4 regions of the Lysinibacillus sp. NPDC056959 genome follow, and region 3 is predicted to be linked to each of the others. Evidence: riboswitches for the same ligand, from Rfam matches in the RefSeq annotation. Region 3 holds a riboswitch; each other region holds the start of a gene.
The links. A riboswitch is a leader RNA that binds a small molecule or an ion and turns the genes downstream of it on or off. The one in region 3 is predicted to bind thiamine pyrophosphate.

Region 1: another riboswitch for thiamine pyrophosphate. It lies ahead of thiW (energy coupling factor transporter S component ThiW); the one in region 3 lies ahead of ACFTQ7_RS08115 (ABC transporter substrate-binding protein).
Region 2: another riboswitch for thiamine pyrophosphate. It lies ahead of thiC (phosphomethylpyrimidine synthase ThiC); the one in region 3 lies ahead of ACFTQ7_RS08115 (ABC transporter substrate-binding protein).
Region 4: another riboswitch for thiamine pyrophosphate. It lies ahead of thiM (hydroxyethylthiazole kinase); the one in region 3 lies ahead of ACFTQ7_RS08115 (ABC transporter substrate-binding protein).

Annotation. Positions count from the first base shown of each region.
Region 1 is NZ_JBHURE010000001.1:338,913-344,933, forward strand. It holds gene ACFTQ7_RS01580 (ABC transporter substrate-binding protein) at 1-455, shown strand, start outside; gene ACFTQ7_RS01585 (MFS transporter) at 972-2,168, shown strand; TPP riboswitch at 2,235-2,342, shown strand; gene thiW (energy coupling factor transporter S component ThiW) at 2,444-2,941, shown strand; gene ACFTQ7_RS01595 (VWA domain-containing protein) at 3,215-5,812, opposite strand; gene ACFTQ7_RS01600 (vWA domain-containing protein) at 5,796-6,021, opposite strand, start outside.
Region 2 is NZ_JBHURE010000033.1:19,170-25,190, forward strand. It holds gene ACFTQ7_RS22785 (S-layer protein) at 1-127, opposite strand, end outside; gene ACFTQ7_RS22790 (AEC family transporter) at 407-1,336, shown strand; TPP riboswitch at 1,561-1,675, shown strand; gene thiC (phosphomethylpyrimidine synthase ThiC) at 1,999-3,777, shown strand; gene ACFTQ7_RS22800 (catalase) at 3,983-5,488, opposite strand; gene ACFTQ7_RS22805 (helix-turn-helix domain-containing protein) at 5,869-6,021, opposite strand, start outside.
Region 3 is NZ_JBHURE010000005.1:62,255-68,275, reverse strand. It holds gene parE (DNA topoisomerase IV subunit B) at 1-365, shown strand, start outside; gene parC (DNA topoisomerase IV subunit A) at 362-2,794, shown strand; TPP riboswitch at 2,964-3,074, shown strand; gene ACFTQ7_RS08115 (ABC transporter substrate-binding protein) at 3,248-4,243, shown strand; gene ACFTQ7_RS08110 (thiamine-binding protein) at 4,245-4,535, shown strand; gene ACFTQ7_RS08105 (ABC transporter permease) at 4,535-5,305, shown strand; gene ACFTQ7_RS08100 (ABC transporter ATP-binding protein) at 5,283-6,021, shown strand, end outside.
Region 4 is NZ_JBHURE010000025.1:24,224-30,244, reverse strand. It holds gene ACFTQ7_RS20745 (RDD family protein) at 1-343, opposite strand, end outside; gene sppA (signal peptide peptidase SppA) at 356-1,369, opposite strand; gene mbcS (acyl-CoA synthetase MbcS) at 1,574-3,163, opposite strand; TPP riboswitch at 3,407-3,505, shown strand; gene thiM (hydroxyethylthiazole kinase) at 3,591-4,346, shown strand; gene thiD (bifunctional hydroxymethylpyrimidine kinase/phosphomethylpyrimidine kinase) at 4,346-5,170, shown strand; gene thiE (thiamine phosphate synthase) at 5,160-5,792, shown strand; gene ACFTQ7_RS20715 (alpha/beta-type small acid-soluble spore protein) at 5,941-6,021, opposite strand, start outside.

The DNA of each region.
Region 1 (6,021 bases), on a different contig from region 3:
TCACATTAGCGCCAAATGTAAAAGCCATTATCGGGGATGAAATTACACCGCTGATGGTTAATAAAGAAGCGGCCGTGGCACTCACTTGGTCTGGTCAAGCAGCTGACATGTTGTCAGAAAATGAAGATTTAGACTTTGCTGTACCGAAGGAAGGCTCAAACTTATGGTTTGACAATATGGTCATCCCAAAAACGTCAAAAAATCTAGATGGTGCACATGCCTTCATTAATTTCATGCTAAAAGCTGAATCAGGTGCTAAAAACGCTGATTATGTAGGCTACTCTTCCCCTAATATTGCAGCGATGAAGTTAATGGATAAGGAAGTTGTATCTGATAAGCGATTCTATCCTTCTGAAGAACAACGTAAAACATTAGAAGTTTATAAAAACTTAGGCCCTGATTATTTGGGTAAATACAATGAGCTGTTTTTAGAATTTAAAATGAGTATTCGATAAGCTCAAAGCGCAAGAAATCAATTTTAGAAAAGTTGATTTCTTGCGTTTTTTTGATGTAATATTTTTTATTTTTCTATAAAAATATACTGATGCTTCTGAAGTGGTTGATTGGAGTGGAGACCGGGCGACTCCTTGGGGATCAGCATAGTGGAACGAAGCGAATGTTTTCTGTAGCGAAAGCAAAGCGGCAGCTACAACTGTTTTAACTGCGCGAAAGCGAAGCGTCAGCGGCAAATGTTTTAACTGTGCGAAAGCGAAGCGTCAGCAACAAAGCGCCCAGTCGGAACGGAAATCAACCACTCGCTTTGCAAGAAGGTCATTTGAATTGACACCTGATTCCTAGCCTCTTTTTTCGTTTAACTAATGGTAGATTTCTATGGGAAAACCGAGTGTGGGACTTGTTTTAATAATTAGAACCCCCATAAATAAGTCTCTTATTTCAGACTTATAGTCAATAGTAAACGTACAAGCCTTGTGGTAGACTGTAATATATTTGAATAAAGAAAGGGGTATTCGATGACCCAGCAGAAGTCTAATAAGGCGGCTTTATATATTTTAATGTTTAATATGTTTATCGCAATGGGGAGTATCGGAATTATTATTCCTGTCATGCCTGAGTATTTAAAACTATTTGGTGCTGCAGGACAAGTACTTGGCATGTTGATTGCAACGTTCGCCTTAGCACAATTTGTTTTTTCTCCAATTGCTGGGAATCTTTCCGATCAATACGGTCGTAAAAATCTCATTATTTTCGGTCTTATAGTTACAGGACTTGCACAAATTGGTTTCGGGCTATCTACAGATGTGTGGATGCTCTTCTTGGCACGCTTTTTAGGTGGCCTTGGATCTGCATTTGTAGCACCTCCTATAATGGCATTTGTGGCTGACGTCACAACGTACGAGGAACGCGGAAAAGGTATGGGGATGATAGGGGCAGCAATGTCCTTTGGTTTTATGATTGGACCAGGTATCGGTGGATTCCTCTCAAAAGTTAGTTTACATTTTCCATTTTATACTGCTGGATTTGCAGCTATCTTAGCAGCTATTTTATCGTTCTTTTTATTACCTGCTACAAAACCGAACACAGCGAAAAAGGCGCAGAAGCAGGATAATCTTGTAAAGCAGATGGCCCGTTCAGTCCAAATGCCTTATTTTGTCATGCTAATTATCATGCTTGTATTCTCTTTCGGAATTGCTAACTTCCAAACAACATTATCATTATTTGTTACAGAAAAGTTTAATTACACACCTACTGATATCGCCATTATATTAGTAATGGGCGGCGCTTTTGGTGTTGTTGTACAGATGTTTGTTATTACACCGCTGTTTAATCGCTTCGGCGAAATGAAAGTAGTGTTAGTCAATTTATTTATTGCAGCCGTTTCGATTTTCTTAATATTATTCGCATCTGGGTTTGCACTTATTTTAATTGTAGCGACAATCTTCTCTACAGCTACGACATTGATTCGCCCAGCTGTCAACACACTGATTTCAAAGCTTGCTGAAAATGAACAAGGCTATGCAGCTGGTCTGAATAATGCGTATATGAGTCTTGGTAATATGATTGGTCCAGCTTTAGCAGGTATGTTATTCGATTGGAATATGAACAGTCCTTATATTTTCGGGTCTATTATTTTAATGGCTTGCTTCTTCCTTGCCCTTATTTGGACAATGAAAAAAGCACCACACCTTATGCATCCTGATTCAAATTAGTCTGAAAAGTTATTGACTATTTTTAGTAGTGTGCTACATTATTAGGAGAAAAACTAACAATTAAATGTTTACCACTAGGGGAGTCTTTAAAAGGCTGAGACGTATATTGTCATATACGGACCCTTTGAACCTGATCTAGTTCACACTAGCGGAGGGAAGTGGCGACACTTGCTTTTTGCTATTTTAAATGCAAGGCCGCTTCCTAATGCTTTTAGGGAGCGGCTTTTTTTCTGGTTAATTAGCGATTCACTAAATACTAAATAGGAGTGGAAATTATGTCAATTCGAAAATTAACAATCATGGCCTTATTAGTAGCAATTGCCGTAGCATGTTCTACCTTCGTTTCAATACCAACAGGCATTGCGCGTGCCTACCCTGTACAGCATGCCATTAATGTAATTGGCGCGATCATTCTTGGACCAGTGCCTACCGTTATGATCGCCTTTATCACAGCCATTATTCGTATTTTCACAGGCACAGGCTCATTATTAGCTATACCCGGCAGTGTTATTGGTGCTTTATGTGCAGCTCTTGCCTATAAATACAGCGGCAAACAATGGCTCGCAGGTATCGGTGAAATGTTTGGAACAGGTATTATTGCCTCACTCATTGCCGTACCTTACGCACATTTATTAATGGGGACATCTGTAGCTGCTTTATTTTTTATGCCAGCCTTTTTAACTTCAAGTACTATTGGTGCTGTATTAGGCATTGTCGTTGCTAGCAATTTACGTAAAACTGTATTTGTAACTAACCTTAATACTCTTTTATAATTCATAAATCCTTTTTGAAGGGATGAGTGATTTATCGGAATGAATTTCTGTTTTATCGGAACAATTTCAGATTTTATCGGAATGTTGCATCGACTTATCGGAATATTTTGGAAAATAAAGTATATCTGACCGCACTAATAGTTTGCAGGAATTATATATTCCCTATTTTCACCACCCACTTTGTAAATGTCATCCAACTATTGATGATAGCCTTGAAATGACAAAAAACGATGGCTCATTGCTATAAAGCGTTGAACCATCGTTTTTAAATTGCTAATGTCGTTTTTTCATGCCCTTTAATAGCTGGGCAACATTTGTGTCCTCTGCCTGTATTGGTTTTTCCTCTACACGCTGATCTTTTTTCTTCGGTCTTGTTAGGAAACCCCAACCAAAGCGTCTAATGGTAATATCAATGAAGAATAGTAGCATCCCTGCTAATATAAGCCATGTTGCGATATTTTGGCGTTCCGCTCCTTTTTTAGTAAATTCACGGAATACTTCGCTCGGTTCTTTCAAAACAGAGCCGCCTGTTTGCTTTGTTAGTTCTTTGATTAGCTTATCGTTCACTGGACGTAATTCATATTCAACACTATAAGGTACACTTAAGCCAGCCTGGTAAATAGCTTGTTCTTCATCGGTAATGCGGAAGAAGATGAGTCCTGGTTCTGCTTGCACGACTGCTCGAACTTGTGATGCTGAAATTGCCTCAAGCTGTGTTTCAAGTTCTTCACCCGCTTCATTGACAGCAACAATATCTAAGAATGCCGCTTCATTTGTTGGGTCAGTAATAACAAAGGAGCCGTCTGATTCTAGACGTACATCGTAGGCAACATCGTTATAGCTTGGTAGCATTTTTGAAATAAGCGTTTGCCAAAATGTACCCCAATTTTGCCATCTTGCCCAGTCTCCCGTCCATTTTCCTGTCGAATCAGAAGTAAAGGCATATGTTTTGCCAAGGCCATATTGCCATTCTGCAAGTACAGGATCTTCCTTCTCACTTTCTGCGATAACAGTGGCCCCCTGCTTTGCTGTCGTACCTATATAAGCATTCATTTTAGGTACCCCATTTGTAAATAGCGTATTCCAGCCAGATGCATTAAATATAGATGGGTAAAATGGGTTATCTTCAATATATGTGCGTGAAATCATAGCAGTTTCACGAGATAAAATAGAGGGAATCGTCTGCTCATCAACAACATCGTAAAAACGCCCACTCCCCATCTCACTGAGTGCTTCAAGTAAGTTAGCATCTGCATCTTGACCAATTGCAACTGTTGATAGAGTCGTGCCATTTTCTTTTCCTTGTGTAATTAAGTCTTCATAGTTACCCGACTGTGACTGTCCATCTGTTAATAAAATAATATGCTTACGCTGCAGCTTTAAATCTGCTAGATTTTCATAAGCTTTAGCAAGTGAACCATATATTTCAGTACCTCCACCTGGCGTTACAGATAAAATCGTATCTACAGCTTCTTCCTTATTGCCAAGTGGCCCTGTCTCAATAATTTCCCAAGGTCGGTCATCAAAGGCAATAAACCCGAGCGTATCCTCATCTCGTAGCATTTCAATTGAACGGGCGGCAGCCTCCTTAGCAAGCTCTAACTTTGCTCCAGACATACTTCCAGAGCGGTCAAGTACGATTGCCAGCCCTAATGATGGTAATTGCTCCTTACCTTTAATCTCCATTTCAACAGGTAGTAAAGTTTCGATTGGTGTTTTAAAATAACCGCCTAAGCCAAAACTATTTTCGCCACCAACCATTGTAAAACCGACACCAAAATTTTTCACTGCTTGCTCAATGACAGTCATTTTTGCCTCGCCTACTAAATGGCCTGGCACATTATCAAAAATGATTGCATTGTATTGTAAATAACTAGAAAGCTCATTTGGTAGACTTTTAGCATCTACCACATCATAGGAAATGGATTGATTGCCAAGTGCTGCTGCGATTGGTGATGGTGTTTCATAGCCATTAACAATTAATAAATGTGGTTCACTTTGCACCATCGTGACGCTCGTTAATTTATTATTTTCTAAAATCGCATCTTGATCGACCTGCACGAGTGCTTCATATTTTACAAGCCCTTCAGCCGTTGCTGCATGTTTATACGTAAAAATATTTGAACCTTCTGCAAGCTCCACTTTCTCACGATGGATGAGCTGATCGTTTTCATATAATAATAGCTCACCTCGTTCTGCTACAGTTGCATTTATTTCAGTGACTAGCTGCTGCTGTTCACCTGCATAAGCAACTTGTGGTGTTACAAAGCTTTTCAGAGATACATCCTTAGCTACAGGTTTGTTAAATGATACTACATCAACACTACTATTTGCCCCTTTAAACTTTGAGGCAAATTCTAAGGCATCTCCTTTTGTTTCATTGCCATCCGTTAAGAGCACAAGTCGCGTTGCTTTTTTCGGATCTACAATACCTGAAGCGAGCTGTAGACTCTGTTCGATATTTGTTTGATCTGTTGCTTTTATAGTTGTAAACTTCGGTACTTCCTTTAAAGAGTTCGATAACATAGCTTCCGTTTGTAATGTCGATGAAAAAGAATAAATTCCGGCAAGTTGTTCATCTTTTTTCGACTGTAAACTTTCCGCTATAAAATTGACCATCTCATCATCTGTACCATTCATTGAAGCAGAACGGTCAACTAAGAATAATACTTGTTCTTCCTTTACGGGTAATAAAATATAGGGACCAGCTAGTGCAAAAACTAAGCAGCATATTGCTACTATACGGATTCCTAGAACGACGATATGACTTTTTTTAAGTCGCTGTCGCTCACGCCAATAGGTCCATCCAAAATACACGAGTAATGGCAGTAAAAGCAACAATGCTAATGGTATATCAATTCGTAAATCCACGACGTCGTTGCACCTCCCACTCTACAACAAGTAATACTAAGATAATAAGAATCAACCAAGGTACGAACGAAGTTTTCGATATTTCTTTCTTCCCATTGTCCTGAAGCTCTCCAAGCGTATAGCTTGTTCCTTTTTCAATCACACGCTCCTGTGCTTGAAGCTGTACAATAAAGCGCTTTTCTTCATCATTTGAGCGTGTTGTATAAATT
Region 2 (6,021 bases), on a different contig from region 3:
GCCCGTCGATTTGAACTGAGTGGTTTAAAGATACATCATTAGAAGTGGCATTCGCAGTTGATACAGGCACAATTAAGGTTGCTGTAATAGCGGTAGCCATAAAAGTAGAAAATACTTTATTCTTCATTTTTTTGTCGCTCCAATCATTGTATTTAATGGATAATATATCATATATTTCTTCGGTTTAGTGCGCAAATGGGGTATTTTACTATATTAATTTAATGAAATAATAGGCCTTTTTTCTTCAATTATTTTAATAACTCGTAGTTTGAGAGGGTAAATCATCCTTCCGAGAGCCTTTGCTATTGTTTGGACATGATGAAAAAGACAGGATGAGTGAACGCTGAAGTACATTGACCGAGTTTACAAACAGCACTACTATAGGAGAGGGAAGGGGGACAACACTATGGTGTATCTCGGTATGATTTTCTTTCAAATTGTAGCTCCGATTTTAGTGCTTCTAGTACTTGGCGCAGTTTTGCAAAGGAAATTTCGTTTTAATTTAAAGGCGCTATCTCAACTTATTACATACTGCTTTATGCCAGCAGCTGTTTTTGTGAATTTATATGAAACGAGTATAGAATTGTCTGTGCTAGGGGAAGTTGCGTTTTTTATTCTGCTCTTTATCGGAAGCCAAATGGTCCTTAGTCACTTTCTAGCAAAGGGGCTCGGTTTAGTAAAAACAGAGGCTGCGGTGTTTAAAAATAGCGTTGTCCTCATTAATTCAGGCAACTATGGTATTCCAGTTGCCCAAATGATTTTCGTGACTCAGCCGATTGGGGTAGCGATTCAAGTTATTCTCGTTATATTTCAAAATATGACGACGTATACTTACGGCTTGTACAATTTAATTTCTTCAACAAAATCAGGTATGTCAATTTTGAAGGATTTCCTCAAAATGCCTATTATTCATGCACTTATTATTGGCGTTACTATGAACTATTTTAAAATCCCTATACCGCAGTTCGTAAAAATTCCGATAGATCATGTGGCAGATGGCTTTATCGCTGTAGCATTAATAACTTTAGGGGCACAGCTATCCCAACTTGAAATAAAATCTATGTTTAATAAGATGGTATACATTAGTTGTTTTACACGATTAATCATAGGGCCTGCCGTAGCATTGCTTATCATTTTTGCTCTTGGTCTTGACGGTGTCGTGGCACAATCACTTTTTATAGCTAGTTCGTTCCCGACATCGCGAAATAGTTCCAGTCTGGCATTAGAATATGACGTAGAATCGGCAACTGCTGCACAAACAGTTTTATTTTCAACGATTGTGAGCTGTATTACAGTGACAATTGTGATTTATGTAGCGGAGTTGTTGTTTACCTAATGGCTAGGTGCTCATTTGATTGTCCATAGTTGATAAAAACTGAAATTGTTCCGATAAAATGAGATTTTGTTCCGATAAATCTTCAAAGTATATGAATTCATCAGATAACGTGAAGTTGTGCGCCAAAGTCTAATCTGACGCTGATTCTTGATGAATGTGCCAAAAATAATCAAATGAAGCTTCCATCTATTAGCAATATCTGCTACACTAGCATCAAACTTAATAGTATTAACTAGGGGAGTCTGATGAGTCAGGCTGAGAGGGAAACGCATAGAGGTTTCTTGACCCTTTGGACCTGATCTGGCTCATACCAGCGTGGGAAAGTTAACCATTATTGCACACTACGTTATTTGCAATAACTATACCTTTACATTCTTAGCCGGATCCAAAATTTTTTTGGATTCGGCTTTTTGTCTTCATTCAGCAGAAGACTCCTATCTTTCCAGGTGATGAGATGTATGCGGTGAAGCTTCCTAACTAGTAGGTGCCCAAACGCCTGCTGAATGAAGACAAGCCTCCGGCGGATGTCACGGATTTTAAAAGGAATGAATTGTGCGGGCACAATTCAAAATCCGGACGCAATTACGCCAAGGCGAAATTGATTTTTGTTGGGTGAGCTAGATTCGGTCCTTATATTAATATAAAAGGGAGCGAAGTAGTTTATGACAACAGTTAGCGAAAAGAATATTACGATTATGTCAAGTTTTGAAGGAAGTAAAAAAGTTTACGTAGAAGGTTCTCGACCAGATATTTTAGTGCCAATGCGTGAGATTGCTTTGAGTCCGACGACAGGAAGCTTTGGTGAAGAGGAAAATGCACCAGTGCGTGTTTATGATACGAGTGGCCCGTACACTGATCCTGCACATAAGGTGGACATTACGAAAGGATTACCAGCTTTACGTAGTGCATGGATCAAAGAACGAGGTGACGTTGAAGAATACGAAGGTCGTACGATCAAGCCAGAAGATAATGGATTCCGCAAAGCTAATGATCCACGAATGAATGAAAATGTATTTCCGGATTTATCTAGAAGGCCTTTACGTGCGAAAAAAGGCAAAAATGTAACGCAGCTTCACTATGCACGAAAGGGAATTATTACTCCAGAAATGGAGTTTGTAGCGATTCGTGAAAATATGGATCCCGAGTTCGTGCGCTCAGAGATCGCGGCGGGGCGTGCAATTTTGCCATCTAATATTAATCACCCTGAGGCAGAGCCAATGATTATTGGACGCAACTTCCACGTGAAAATTAACGCCAATATTGGAAATTCAGCGGTGTCATCCTCTATTGCAGAAGAGGTAGAAAAAATGACGTGGGCTACACGCTGGGGTGCTGATAACATTATGGATTTATCGACGGGTAAGCATATTCATACGACGCGTGAATGGATTATCCGTAATGCTGCGGTGCCAGTAGGAACGGTGCCGATTTATCAAGCGCTAGAAAAAGTAAATGGTGTGGCAGAGGATTTAACGTGGGAGGTATATCGTGATACGTTAATCGAACAAGCAGAGCAAGGTGTAGATTACTTCACGATTCATGCAGGGGTATTGCTACGCTATGTGCCATTAACGGCTAATCGTGTAACTGGCATAGTGTCTCGAGGAGGCTCGATTATGGCGCAATGGTGTTTATATCACCATCAAGAGAGCTTCTTATATACTCATTTTGAAGAAATCTGCGAAATTATGAAAACCTATGATGTTGCCTTCTCTTTAGGTGATGGTTTACGTCCTGGTTCTATTGCAGATGCAAATGATGAGGCTCAGTTTGCGGAGCTGGAAACGCTAGGGGAATTAACGCAAATTGCCTGGGAGCATGATGTACAGGTGATGGTAGAAGGACCAGGGCATGTGCCGATGCATCTTATTAAAGAAAATATGGACAAGCAGTTAGAGGTATGTAAGGAAGCTCCTTTCTATACGTTAGGACCACTAACGACAGATATTGCTCCGGGCTATGACCATATTACATCAGCCATTGGAGCTGCAATGATTGGTTGGTATGGTACGGCAATGCTATGTTATGTAACGCCTAAAGAGCATCTTGGCTTACCAAATCGTGATGATGTTCGTGTAGGGGTTATTACGTACAAAATTGCTGCACACGCTGCTGATTTAGCGAAAGGGCATCCGGGGGCACAGCAACGTGATGATGCACTATCTAAGGCACGCTTTGAATTCCGCTGGCGCGATCAATTCAACCTTTCGTTAGATCCAGAGCGTGCAGTCGAATATCATGATGAAACATTGCCAGCAGAAGGAGCAAAAACTGCGCATTTCTGTTCAATGTGCGGACCTAAGTTTTGTAGTATGAAAATCTCACAGGATATTCGTACTTATGCAAAAGAAAAAGATCTAAATACGACTGAAGCTATCCATAAAGGTATGCAGGAGAAGGCGAAGGAATTTAAAAAGGCGGGCAGTCAAATTTATCAATAATTATTAGACTGGGCTCGTGTCTTTCATAGGCACGAGCCTTATTTTGGTTCATCATCAAGAGGGGTGCATGTATATAGGTTGATTTCCTTTCCGGTGATGCGCCCTCATTTTGTCATTAAGATAAAAAAACTCCATGTGAGGTCGCCCTTCACATGGAGTAAAAAGTTGGATTTGGATATCAATAATAGTTGGAATATGTGGAGAATTAAACGTTAGTTGGTTGTTTCACGTATGGATTTGTAAGATCCATACCTTCTAATGAAAGACCCATAGCTTTTGCTACACCTTCACCATATGCTGGATCAGCTAAATAGCAGTGAAGAATATGACGACGTTTAATGAACTCTTCAACTGATGCCATATCATTAGCAGTATTTTCGAATAGGCGTTGTTGCTCTTCGGCAGTCATTAGGCGGAATAATTTACCTGGCTGTTCGAAGTAGTTGTTGTCATCTTCACGGAAGTCGTGGATACCAGCATTACCGTCGATACGTAATTCAGGCTCTTTATAGTCTAAATTATGCTCCCATTCACCATAGCTATTTGGTTCATAGCCTAAAGTTGAACCAAGGTTGCCATCGAAACGCATAGCACCGTCGCGGTGGAATGTACGGAATGGGCATTTTGGTGCGTTCACAGGAAGCATGTAGTGGTTCACACCTAAACGATAGCGTTGTGCATCTCCATATGCAAAAATACGAGCCTGTAACATTTTGTCTGGAGAGAAGCTAATACCAGGGATAATGTTAGATGGTGCAAAGGCAGCTTGTTCAACTTCTGCAAAGTAGTTGTCCGCGTTTTTGTTTAACTCGAATTCACCTACAGGAATTAATGGGAAGTCTTTTTTATACCATACCTTTGTTAAGTCAAACGGGTTATATGGTAATTCACGAGCTTGTTCCTCTGTCATAACTTGGATGGACATTTTCCATTTAGGGAAATCGCCATTTTCAATTGCTTCATATAAATCGCGTTGTGAAGATTCGCGGTCATTACTGATTACTTCAGCAGCCTCAGCACCAGTTAAGTTTTTAATCCCTTGCTCTGTACTAAAGTGGAATTTAACCCATACGCGCTCATTTTCTTCATTAATAAAGCTATATGTGTGAGAACCGAAACCATGCATATTGCGGTAACCAGCTGGAATACCACGGTCAGACATTACGATTGTTACTTGGTGAAGCGCCTCAGGTAATGAAGTCCAGAAATCCCAGTTTGAATTAGCGTTTTTCATATTTGTGCGTGGGTCACGTTTTACCACGTGGTTTAAATCTGTAAAGTGTAAAGGATCACGGAAGAAGAATACAGGTGTGTTGTTACCAACTAAATCCCAGTTACCTTCTTCAGTATAGAACTTAAGTGCAAAGCCACGAATATCGCGCTCAGCATCTGCTGCACCACGCTCACCTGCAACTGTAGAGAAGCGTGCGAACATTTCAGTCTTTTTCCCAACCTCTGAGAAAATTTTTGCTTTAGTATATTTAGTAATATCATGCGTTACAGTGAAAGTACCGAATGCACCTGAACCTTTAGCGTGCATACGACGTTCAGGAATAACTTCACGGTTGAAGTTTGCTAATTTTTCAACTAACCATACATCCTGAAGAAGTAGAGGACCACGAGGACCTGCTGACATTGAATCATGGTTGCTTACTACTGGAGAGCCACCTGCTGTTGTAAAACGACGGCTACGATCATTTTTGTTTGTCATATTAGTTTACCTCCTAAAGAAAATTGTGAGTCAAACTCTTCAACAATAACTATAACAAATGTAAAATAGAATTGCTAGTAAATTATAATTATTATTGTTAAAGAATATTTATATTAAGATACAAACTATAAATATATGCTAGATTTAAAGGGGTTATGACTAACCTTTACCACAAATTAAGTTTTTTTAAACATTTTTGAGGATTATTTAACTTCTTTCAAATGAATTCTTTTGTTTATTTATTCTTATTGAAAATATGATAATTGAAAATAATACTAGATAATGAGATCGCGCGCGTGAAGATAAGCCTTCTTTCGCTACACTTTCGCACAAGTTCTCAGTTAGAACGGAAATGAACTCCACGTTGTTGATATGCCTTTTCAAGTTTTACGATATCGATTAGGCGTAATGCCGATGTGCTGTTTAAAAATTTTAATGAAGTAATTTGAATCTTCGAAACCATTTAAATAGGCAATTTCACTAATAGCAAAATCAGTTTCTACTAGCATTTTTGTGGCATTATGAATTCGCAC
Region 3 (6,021 bases):
CACCACTTTATAAAGTATCAAGAGGCACTGGAAAAAAAGAAGTGATTGAATATGCTTGGACCGAAAATGATTTACAAACGGCCATTAAAAAAGTTGGAAAGGGTTACATATTACAGCGTTATAAAGGGCTTGGTGAGATGAATGCTGACCAGCTGTGGGATACGACAATGAACCCTGAAACGCGTACATTAATTCGTGTAACAATTGAGGATGGTGCACGTGCTGAAAGACGTGTGACAACATTAATGGGCGATAAAGTAGAGCCACGCCGTAAATGGATCGAAGCGAATGTAGACTTCGGTATGGAGGATGATTCAAATATTTTAGACAATGAATTCATCCAACAAGAGGAGGACCAAGCATGAGTAGTACGGAAAAATTTCAAGATTTACCTTTAGAAGAAGTTATGGGTGACCGTTTTGGTCGCTATAGTAAATATATTATTCAAGACCGCGCGTTGCCTGATGCACGTGACGGTCTTAAGCCTGTGCAACGACGTATTTTATATGCGATGTTTACAGAGGGCAATACGAACGATAAACCATTCCGTAAATCAGCCAAAACTGTCGGTAATGTTATCGGTAATTATCACCCACACGGTGACAGCTCAGTTTATGAAGCAATGGTGCGTATGAGTCAGGATTGGAAGGCGCGCCATATGCTTATTGAAATGCATGGGAATAACGGCTCTGTTGATGGTGACCCACCGGCAGCGATGCGTTATACAGAGGCAAGACTATCTGCTATTGCAGCGGAAATGCTCCGCGATATTGGCAAGAAAACCGTTGAATTTGTGCCAAACTTTGATGATCAGGATATGGAGCCGACTGTTTTACCAGCTCGTTTCCCGAACTTATTAGTCAACGGTTCAACGGGTATTTCGGCAGGTTATGCGACGGACATCCCACCTCACGCACTTGATGAGGTGCTAGATGGTGTTCTTATGCGTTTAGATAAGCCAAACTCCACGGTTGATGAATTAATGACCGTTATTAAAGGGCCTGATTTCCCAACAGGTGGCATCATTCAAGGTGTCGATGGTATTAAAAAGGCATATGAGACTGGACGCGGTAAAATCATTGTGCGCGCTCAAGCAGTCGTAGAGCCAATTAAAGGTGGCAAAGAGCAAATCGTTATTACGGAATTACCGTATGATGTCAATAAAGCAAATCTTGTGAAGAAAATCGATGAGCAGCGCGTGGATAAACGACTTGAAGGAATTGCAGAAATTCGCGATGAATCAGATCGTACCGGCCTACGTGTTGTCATTGAGCTGAAAAAAGATGTTCCAGGACAAGGGATTTTACAGTACTTGTTTAAAACAACTGATTTACAAGTAGCCTATAATTTTAATATGATTGCTATCCATAATCGTCGTCCGACAATGATGACATTGCCATTGTTATTGGATTCTTATATTGCCCATCAAAAGGAAGTCGTGACGAACCGTTCTATTTATGATTTGCAAAAGGCTAAAGATCGTTCGCATATAGTTGAAGGCTTGATAAAGGCATTGTCTATTTTAGATGAAGTCATTGCAACGATTCGTTCGTCGAATGATAAAAGAGATGCAAAAACGAATTTACAAGCGAAGTTTGACTTTACAGAAGTACAATCAGAGGCAATCGTTAGCTTGCAATTATACCGATTAACGAATACAGATATTACAGAGCTTCGCAATGAACAAGATGAATTAAATAAACTGATCGCCAAGCTTGAAGGGATTCTTAATAGTGAAGCAAAGCTTGTACGTGTCATTAAACAAGAATTGCTCGACATTAAAAAACGCTTTACAGAGCCTCGTCGCTCAAAAATCGAGCAAGAAATTGAAGAAATCAAAATTACGTTAGATGTCCTTGTACCAAGTGAAGAGGTCGTAGTGACTGTTACAAAGGATGGCTATATTAAACGAACATCTACACGTTCACATGCAGCTTCAAACGGTCAGGATTTTGCAATGAAGGATTCCGATTATTTATTATATGAAGCAAATTTAAATACACAGCATCATCTACTGCTGTTCACAAATCGAGGCAATTATATTTATCAGCCAGTCCATGAGCTTCCTGATATTCGTTGGAAGGATCTTGGTCAGCATATTTCAAGTATTGTGCCAACCGGAAAAGATGAATCTATTATTGCTGTATATGGTTTTGAGACATTCGAACAGGCCAATACGTATATTTTAACGGCTACGAAAGATGGACAAATTAAACGCTCATCAGTAGCGGATTATGCTGTAACACGCTATTCGAAGCCGATAAAAACGATGAATGTCAAATCAGGCGATGAAATGATTTTTGCAAGTATTGTGACGGACGAGGTAGAACTAATGTTAACGACAGATACTGCCTATGCAATTCGTTTCCCAATCGAGGAATTACCAGTAACAGGTGTAAAAACAGGTGGCGTCAAAGGGATTACACTGAAAGACGGAGAAGCATTAGTCGGCATCAATGTTTTACCACCAGATAAAACGTCCTATGTGGCAATTATTACGCAACGCGGTGCTGTGAAGAAAATGAATGTAGCCGAAGTAGAATTGACTAGTCGTGCAAAACGCGGCTTAAAAGTATTAACAGAGTTAAAAGCGAACCCGCATCGAATCGTGGCTGTAGTCAAGGTTACTGATGGGGAACAGCTAATGATTGAAACGGAAAAAGGTGTGCAAGAGTCCCTTGATGTACAAGCATTAACTCGAGCAGATCGCCATTCAAATGGCTCCTTTAAAGTGGATATAGCTACAGACGGTGCCATTTCACATGTCTTCGCGGTAAAAAAAGAAGAGAAATAACATTAGTTTTATAGCCTAGCTCCTTGGAGAGCTGGGCTTTTTTGTAAAATGAAACCAATCAGTTTTGTGCTTTGATGAGGCTGTTTAATAATAATTCAGCGCTATCGATAAACAGACCCTTGTCATTTACGGATAGATATGGTTATAATAATCTCGAAAAGTTCATATCGAAAGAATGTAGGGGGGCTGGTAGTTGCCAGCTGAGATTGTGTCCGATAGACGCTGACCCTTTGAACCTGATTTGGCTCGTACCAGCGTAGGGAACATCTATTCAAAAAAAGAAAGTTTTTGATACTGATTGTACAACGTCTGGGAGGAATCCTAGGCGTTTTTTATGTTTTCAGACTTTTGTTGCATGCACATACCTTACGTGTAAACAGACCGTGAACGGTTTCTTCTGGTAAAGACATTCATTCATGAACACTTTCACACTACTAACTTGGAGGATTCAGCATGAAAAAATGGTTATTGGTCCTAATGGTTGCACTTTTAACATTAGTGGGCTGTAGCGAAAAAGAAACTAAAAAGGATGCTAAAGGATTAACAAAAGTATCGGTAGTTCTTGATTGGACACCGAACACAAATCATACAGGTTTATATGTAGCTGAAAAACTTGGCTACTTTAAGGAACAAGGCTTAGATGTTGATATTTTATTACCTGGTGAAACGGGTGCTGATCAGCTTGTAGCATCAGGAAAGGCTCAGTTTGGCGTAAGCTATCAGGAAGGAATTACACAGGCTCGTGTGCAGGATGTACCTTTAGTATCGATTGCAGCGATTATACAACATAATACTTCTGGCTTCGCATCTACCGCATCAAAAGGCATTACGTCACCAAAGGATTTTGAAGGGAAAACATACGGTGGCTGGGGTGCACCGCTTGAAAAGGCTGTACTACAATCACTAATGCAAACAGAAGATGCAGATATTAATAAGTTAGATATCGTCAATGCAGGTGATTTAGATTTCTTCACTATGATGAAAAAAGATATTGATTTTGCGTGGATTTATTATGCATGGACAGGTATTGAAGCAGAACTTCGTGGCGAAAAGCTGAACATGCTTTATTTAACAGATTATAGTGAGCAGTTAGATTATTACACACCTGTACTTGCTACAAATGAAAAAATGATTCAGGATAATCCTGAGACGGTAAAAGCATTTGTCGCTGCTGCAGCAAAGGGCTATGAATATGCAATAAAACACCCTAATGAGGCAGCTGATAGTTTACTAGAAGCAGTACCGGATTTAGATAAGAACCTTGTGCATAAAAGTCAGGAATGGTTAGCAGATAAGTATCAAGACGATGCTGCACAATGGGGCGAGCAAAAATTAGCTGTCTGGGAAAACTACGCGAAATGGATGGCCGACAACAAAGTTTTAGAGGGCGAATTTAACGCAAAACAAGCATTTACAAACGACTTTTTACCGAAAAAGGAGACAAAGTAATATGGCAAACTCTTTAATAAGTGTACAAATTATCCCGAAAACTGAAACATATGAAGATGTGATCCCATTTGTCGATGCAGCAATTGCAGTTATCGACGCTTCAGGGGTGAAATATGAAGTTCATCCATTAGAAACGACAATGGAAGGCGAGCTTGCGACTTTGCTGCAAATTATTGAAAAAATGAATGCCAAGATGATCGAGCTTGGCGCAATCAATGTCATTACGCAAGTGAAAATTTTATATCAGCCATCCGGTATTACAATGGATACGCTAACGGAGAAATACAAGTAATGAAGCAGGCTGTTAAACAAGGAAGGACGATAATTTTTATCGCCTTCCTCTTGTTCATATGGGAACTAATTGTCCGTTTTGCTGATATTCCACATTGGCTTTTGCCTGCACCAAGTGCCATTTTGAAAGAGGGCTTTCAATCGTATGAGACGTTTGTGCCGCATGCTTTAGCTACTATACAATTAGCACTTCTTGGAATTGCTATCGGGATATTATGTGGGCTCACAGTTGCGGTGCTATTACATCGTTTTACGTTTATAAGGGAGCTATTTTACCCTATTCTCATTATGTCGCAAAATGTCCCAGTACTTGTCCTAGCACCATTATTAATCATTTGGTTTGGCTTCGGTTTATTGCCAAAGCTCATTATTATTTGTCTTGTGTGCTTTTTCCCTATAGTTATTTCGGCAATGGATGGCTTTCGTCAAACTTCGCCTGAGCTAAAGCATTATTTTGAGATGATAGGTGCTACGAAAGCCCAAACCTTTTGGAAGTTAGAATGGCCTTATGCGTATCCAGCGATTTTTTCAGGCATAAAGATTGCTGCTACCTATAGCGTCATGGGGGCTGTTATTGCGGAATGGTTAGGAGCGAAAATGGGGATTGGCGTTTATATGACATTGGCACAGTCTTCATTTCGAACGGATCGTGTATTTGTAGCGATTTTCGCTATCGTATTTTTAAGTTTATTATTATTTAGTGCTATTCGATTAATAGAAAAACTTGTTGTGAAGGGGAGAGGAAACTATGCTAAGCATTCAAAACATTGATAAATCTTTTGATTCCCTTCTAGTTATCCGTAGTTTATCTTTTGAGGTGAAGGACGGGGAATTTGTGGCGATTATCGGTCCGTCAGGCAGTGGGAAAAGTACACTTTTTCAATTAATTGGTGGTGTTTCTTCTATAGATAAAGGTGCTATTTTATTAAACGGCACAGATATCCAGAAAAAAAGAGGGACGATTGGCTATATGCCTCAGCAGCCATGTTTATTACCGTGGCGGACGATCCTAGAAAACGTCACGATGGTCGAGGAGCTTCATGGAAAACCTAATGTTAACGTTGCGAAGGAATGGTTAGATAAAGTGGGGCTCGCAGCATTTGTAAATGCATATCCTAATGAGCTGTCAGGTGGTATGCAACAACGGGTATCGTTTATTCGTGCAATTGTCAGTAATAAACCTATTTTATGTTTAGATGAACCGTTTTCAGCACTGGATGAGTTTACAAGGCTTGAAATGCAGGCGTGGCTATTATCGATTTGGGAGAAATATCGAAAATCTATATTGTTCGTTACACATAATATTGAGGAAGCTTTGTTTTTAGCTGATCGTATTATTGTACTCACAAAACGACCAGCGACGATGAAAAAGGAAATAATCGTACCTTTTGCAAGACCACGACAAGAAGAAATTCGCCATTCCGCTTCATTTACGGCATTAAAGCAACAATTATTCTCGTATTTAAAAGAAGAAAAGGATGAGGCGA
Region 4 (6,021 bases), on a different contig from region 3:
GCTTTAATGAAATAACACGTAATCCAAATATCATTTTCCCTAATGTTTGCCCAAAAAATCTCGTCATTAATACGAAATAACTGTAATAGAGAATAGCGGATATAATCGAAATCGGTGCATACCACACTGTTTCAGATAATGACCAATCCATTAAATAAAAAATTGGGTTAACGAGAATCCCACCTACTGCAGAAATTATTAATCCATCTATTAAAAATGCCCAAAAACGTATCCAAAAGCCTGCCGTTTTTAATGCATAAATCTTATTCGTAATTGGCTCATCCATTAGGTGAGCATTCTCCATAGAGGGTGACCCTTGCATAACAATCTCATTGTTTGTCATTGTACTCCCTCCTTAGTATTCGCCATATAAGTACATCATTTTAGGTGCTTTATAGTCCGCCATAATTTTCATCAGCATTTTTTCCTCTGCTGATGGACCAAATATGGATCCAATTTTCATCCCAACATATGATTGCCAGCCACCCACATCATATGTATACTCGAATAATTCTGCGTCCTCTAAACCAAAGTCTTTACGCAATGCAGTAATTGTTGCTTCCTCATCACCAATCTCATCAACTAACCCTGCTTCAAGGGCCTTCTTACCACTAAGAATTCGACCATCAGCCACTTTTTTCACATCTGGTTCAGACATATTACGTCCATTTGCAACAATACTAACGAATTCTTGATACGTTTCATTAATCATGTCTTGCATCATAGCACGCTCTTCCGGTGTCACTTCACGCATTGGACTAAGCATATCCTTATGTTCACCAGATTTAAACGTTTCATATTTCACACCAACTTTTTCTGCTAACGCCTGATAATTAATAGATTGCATAATGACACCAATCGAACCTGTAATTGTATCGCGTTGCGCAAAAATTTTATCTGCAGGTGCTGAAATGTAATAACCACCTGAAGCTGCCATCGAATCCATAGATACATAGATTGGAATTTGTCGCTCTTCTTTAATTTTCAACAGCTTTTTATATATTTCTGCTGATTCCTTGACACCGCCACCTGGTGTATTAACACTTAAGACGATACCTTCCACAGTCTCATCATATAAAATATTATCTAATTGATTTAAGAAAAATTGATGATCATAAGAAATTGGTTGCCATAATGTACTTGATCCAACATCTTGAATCGTACCATCAACCTTTAAATATGCAATACGTTTATCCATATTGCCGCTTTCTTTTACCTCTTCTAATACCATCAAGTCGTCTCCAGCAACCAAGCTATCAAAACTGCTAAAGAAATCTGATTTAAATATTGCAAAAATAGTGTTCATTCCTAATGAAAATACTAAAAGCACACCTGCAATTATTAAAGCAGCCCACCTTTTACCATTCATTTTTTTCTGCCTCCTCATGAATATCATAATTTGTTTCATACTTATTGCAATAATATGGCTTATCGCCTTAACACGAAGTTGATCTCCAACACTTTGCAAAAGCTTTAACTTATTCAACCTATAATACATTACCTAATATTATAAAAAAAATCAAAGTTCATAAAAAAGCAGGAACTTTGATTTTCGACATTATTTCCTAGGAAATTAATGATGAGTGATAGAATGGATTTTTTCTTGCTCTCGTAATTCGACACGACGAATTTTGCCTGATGAAGTCTTTGGCAGCTCAGTAACAAATTCAATCGCACGAGGATATTTATATGGGGCTGTTAAAGTTTTTACATGGCTTTGCAGTTTTTTTATAAGTGTTTCATTACCAACTTCTCCTTCACAGAGCACAACAAACGCCTTCACGATATTTCCACGAATCTTATCTGGACTTGCAACAACGGCAGTTTCTTTCACAGCCGGATGCTTTAACAACGCATCTTCTACCTCAAATGGGCCAATCGTATACCCAGAAGAAATAATGACATCATCCCCACGTCCTTCAAACCAAAAATAACCGTCATTATCTTTGTATGCACGATCTCCGGTAATATACCAATCGCCTCTAAATTGTAAATTTGTTCGCTCTGGATCGTTTAAATATTTTTTAAATAACGCGGGTGTTTCACAGTGTACAGCAATATCTCCAACTTCCCCAACCGCAACAGGATTTCCAATATCATTTATAATTTCAATAGTATTACCCGGAGTAGGTTTGCCCATTGATCCCATTCTAGACTCCATCCCTACCATTGTACCAACAAGTAATGTATTCTCTGTTTGTCCATAGCCATCTCGTACTTGTAAATTATAAACTTCGGAAAATACTTTTATCACTTCACTATTTAAAGGTTCACCTGCTGACACAGCCTGACGTATTGTACTTACATTAAAATCTTGTAAATTTTCAAGACTCGCCATAAATCGATATTCGGTTGGTGTGCAACATAGAATATTAATATTGAATTTTTCAATCAGTGCAAAGTAAGTTGCCGCATCAAAGTGACCTTTGTATACAAATGCTGTTGCACCACTTCCTAAAGTAGCGAGGAACGGACTCCAAATCCATTTTTGCCAGCCTGGAGCTGCTGTTGCCCAAACAATGTCACCCTCTTGAACCCCTAACCAATTTGGCGCAGTAGTTCGCAAGTGTGCGTAACCCCAGCTATGTGTATGTACCGCTGCCTTTGGATTGCCTGTTGTACCACTTGTATATGCTAAAAATGCAATGTCTGTACACTTAGTTGGAGTAGAGCTTATATAAGATGTTGGTTGGCCTTGCATTTTTTCAAGCAACGGTTGCCAAGGCTCATGTGCATGACCAATGACAAATTGCTTTATTGCTTGTAAATTTTCCACATTATCAAATTGTTCAATATAAGGCTCAAATGCAACAACTCCTTTTGCATCGGCATGATTGATTCGATATTCAATATCTTTAGTTCTCAGCATTTCTGAACTAGGAATAATCGTTAACCCTGCCTTCAAAGCTGCAATATATACGATATATGCTTCCACTGACCTCGGTACCATGACTAAAATAACATCGCCTTTTTTTAAACCTTGGGAGGTAAATACATGTGCTGCCTGATTCGCCTTTTCAAGTAAAGTTGTATATGATAAGTACTGAATTTCCTCGTCTTCGCTATAAATTAATAATGCATTTTTGGTAGGATCCTGTGCATACTTTTCAATTTCCTCTGAAATGTTATACCATTCTGGTGCGATTAAATCTTCTCGTTTCATGGCAATTGCCCCCTTTTGTTACGCCCATTATAAAACTCAATTTTTATCATTTTCAATGGAATTCACTCTAATTCATTAAAGTCGTGACAACTATCATGCCCCGCTATATGGCATCAGTCACGTATTGCTTCTATTTATTTCAACTTGGCGTAATCATCGCTTTCGCACAGAATTGCTGAATAAAAATAAAAAACTCCCTATTGAACGTGAATGAATAATATGGTACATTTTGGTCAACTAAAAGCATAATTGCAGGGGGACTCAATTAGAGTTGAGAAGGTAAAACCTGACCCTTTGAACCTGTTAGTTAATACTGACGTAGGGAGCAATTCACATCGACTTACTGATGAAAGGCTCTTTTACGTGTTTTTTGCACGCAAAGAGCCTTTTTTGCACGCTTACGTCCATCCAACGAGGAGGACTTAAATTGATATTCCAAACGATCCGTAAACAAAATCCACTTATTCATTGCATGACGAATTATGTTGTTGCTAATTTCCAAGCAAATGGCTTATTAGCAGTAGGCGCTTCACCAGTCATGGCTGATGACGGTCATGAAGTTGAAGAAATGGTCACAATCGCCTCAGGTTTATTGATCAATATCGGGACCCTTAATGAGCGAATGAAAGAATCCATGTTACTTGCAGGGAAAAAAGCAAATGTTCTTGGCATTCCGGTTGTTTTAGATCCTGTTGCAGCAGGTGCAACGACTTACCGGAAACAAACAGTACAGCAATTATTGGAGGAAATAAAATTTGCGGCAATTCGATGTAATATCGGAGAGCTTGCAGCAATTGCCAATGTAGACTGGCAACAAAAAGGCGTAGATAGTGGTAGTGGTTCAATTTCTATAGAACTAGAGGCACAGAAAATAGCTCAACTATACAATTGTATTGTTATTGTGACCGGTGAAAAGGATTTTATTACTGATGGCAAACATCAGCAATGGGTTACGGGTGGAAATTTACAAATGACAGAAGTTACTGGAACTGGTTGCTTATTGAGTGCACTATGTTGTGCCTCCTTCACCGCAGGAGCTCAACCGTTTGACCAATTACTAGAAACATTATCGCTTTATAAAAAATTAGCAGAAAAAGCCGCTTCTTCTACTCGATTCATTGGCGATTTTCAAATTGCTGTATTGAATGAACTACATCGCCTTTCAAAGGAAGGTGAAGAATAATGCATATTGTAACGACAATTGCCGGTTCAGATAGTGGCGGCGGTGCAGGTATACAAGCTGATTTAAAAACATTCCAGGAATTAAAAGTATTTGGAACGTCTGTCATTACAGCTTTAACGGCCCAGAATACTTTGGGTGTATCAGATGTTTTACCAATTGAAGTGAGCTTTGTTGAAAAACAACTGAAAGCGCTAATCGAGGATTTTTCAATTAGTGCTATTAAAACAGGAATGTTGTTTTCCTCCGAAATCATCCAATCAATTGCACATATTTTAGCCGAAGTAAATATTCCCCTTATTGTAGATCCTGTTATGATCGCAAAAGGTGGCGAGAGCTTATTACAACAAGAAGCAATTGAGGCATTACGAAAACATTTGCTACCTTTAGCAACAATTGTAACGCCAAACATTCCTGAGGCCGAAACCCTTTCCGGAAGAAAAATTAATTCTATAGCAGATATTAACGAAGTAGCCCAGATCTTATTACAGACAGGCGTTCAATGCGTCGTTATGAAGGGCGGTCATGTAGAGGATAAATGTTATGCTACTGATTATGTATTTTTTCAAGATGGTCGATCATTTTCTATGCAATCTACTCGTATTACAACAAAAAACACGCATGGTACAGGATGTACATTTTCCGCTGCATTAACTGCTTTTCTTGGTCTTGGGCTACCTATAGAAATGGCAATTGAGGAAGCTAAAAAATTTATTCAATTAGCAATAACTCATGATTTATCCATTGGGAATGGCCATGGTCCAACAAATCATTTTGCTTATCAACAGTATAAGGATTCCTGCGAGGTGATCATTCATGAAACGTGACGATTTACAGCTATATTTTATTATGGGTACAGGTAATGTTTTCAATCAGGAGCCACTAACCGTATTAGAAAAAGCTCTCCAATCTGGAATTACTATGTTTCAATACCGTGAAAAAGGGCCAAATCCCCTTACTGGACAAGCCTATGAAAATTTTGCTCGTAAATGTCAAAACCTCTGTCAACAGTATCATGTTCCGTTTATTATTAATGATGATGTAGAGCTCGCTATAAAACTTAGAGCAGATGGCGTTCATATTGGCCAAGAAGATTTTCCTGTGTCAATGGTACGTGAAAAAATTGGCAACATGATACTAGGTGTTTCTGTTCATTCTCAAGCGGAATTAAAAACTGCTTTACAATATGGTGCTGACTATGTAGGAATTGGTCCAATTTTTTCAACTACTTCTAAAAGTGATGCCAAACCGCCTATTGGAACTGAATTTTTACAACAAGTTCGCAGACAATATCCAAAGCTGCCTATCGTTGCAATTGGAGGCATAAACTGCTCGAATGCACATACGGTATTTAAAGCAGGTGCAGATGGAATAGCAGTTATTTCCTCAATTTGCGAAAGTGAGGATATTCCGAATACAGTCTCTACATTTAAAGCATTTGTAGGATAAAGTGAAACTTTAATCAGTGGGTGTCTTTCAATCCGGTTTTTTAATTACTCCCCGTTAATACGGGATAAAAAATAAACATTTTAAACAAACTAAAACCAGTGCCTTTTACGGTCACTGGTTTTAATTTTAATAATTGCTAATTAAGCAATTATTGGTTGTTCGGCATACCTTTTAATTGAGATTCTGCCATTTGTACAAGACGTTTAGTGATTTCACCGCCAACGGAACC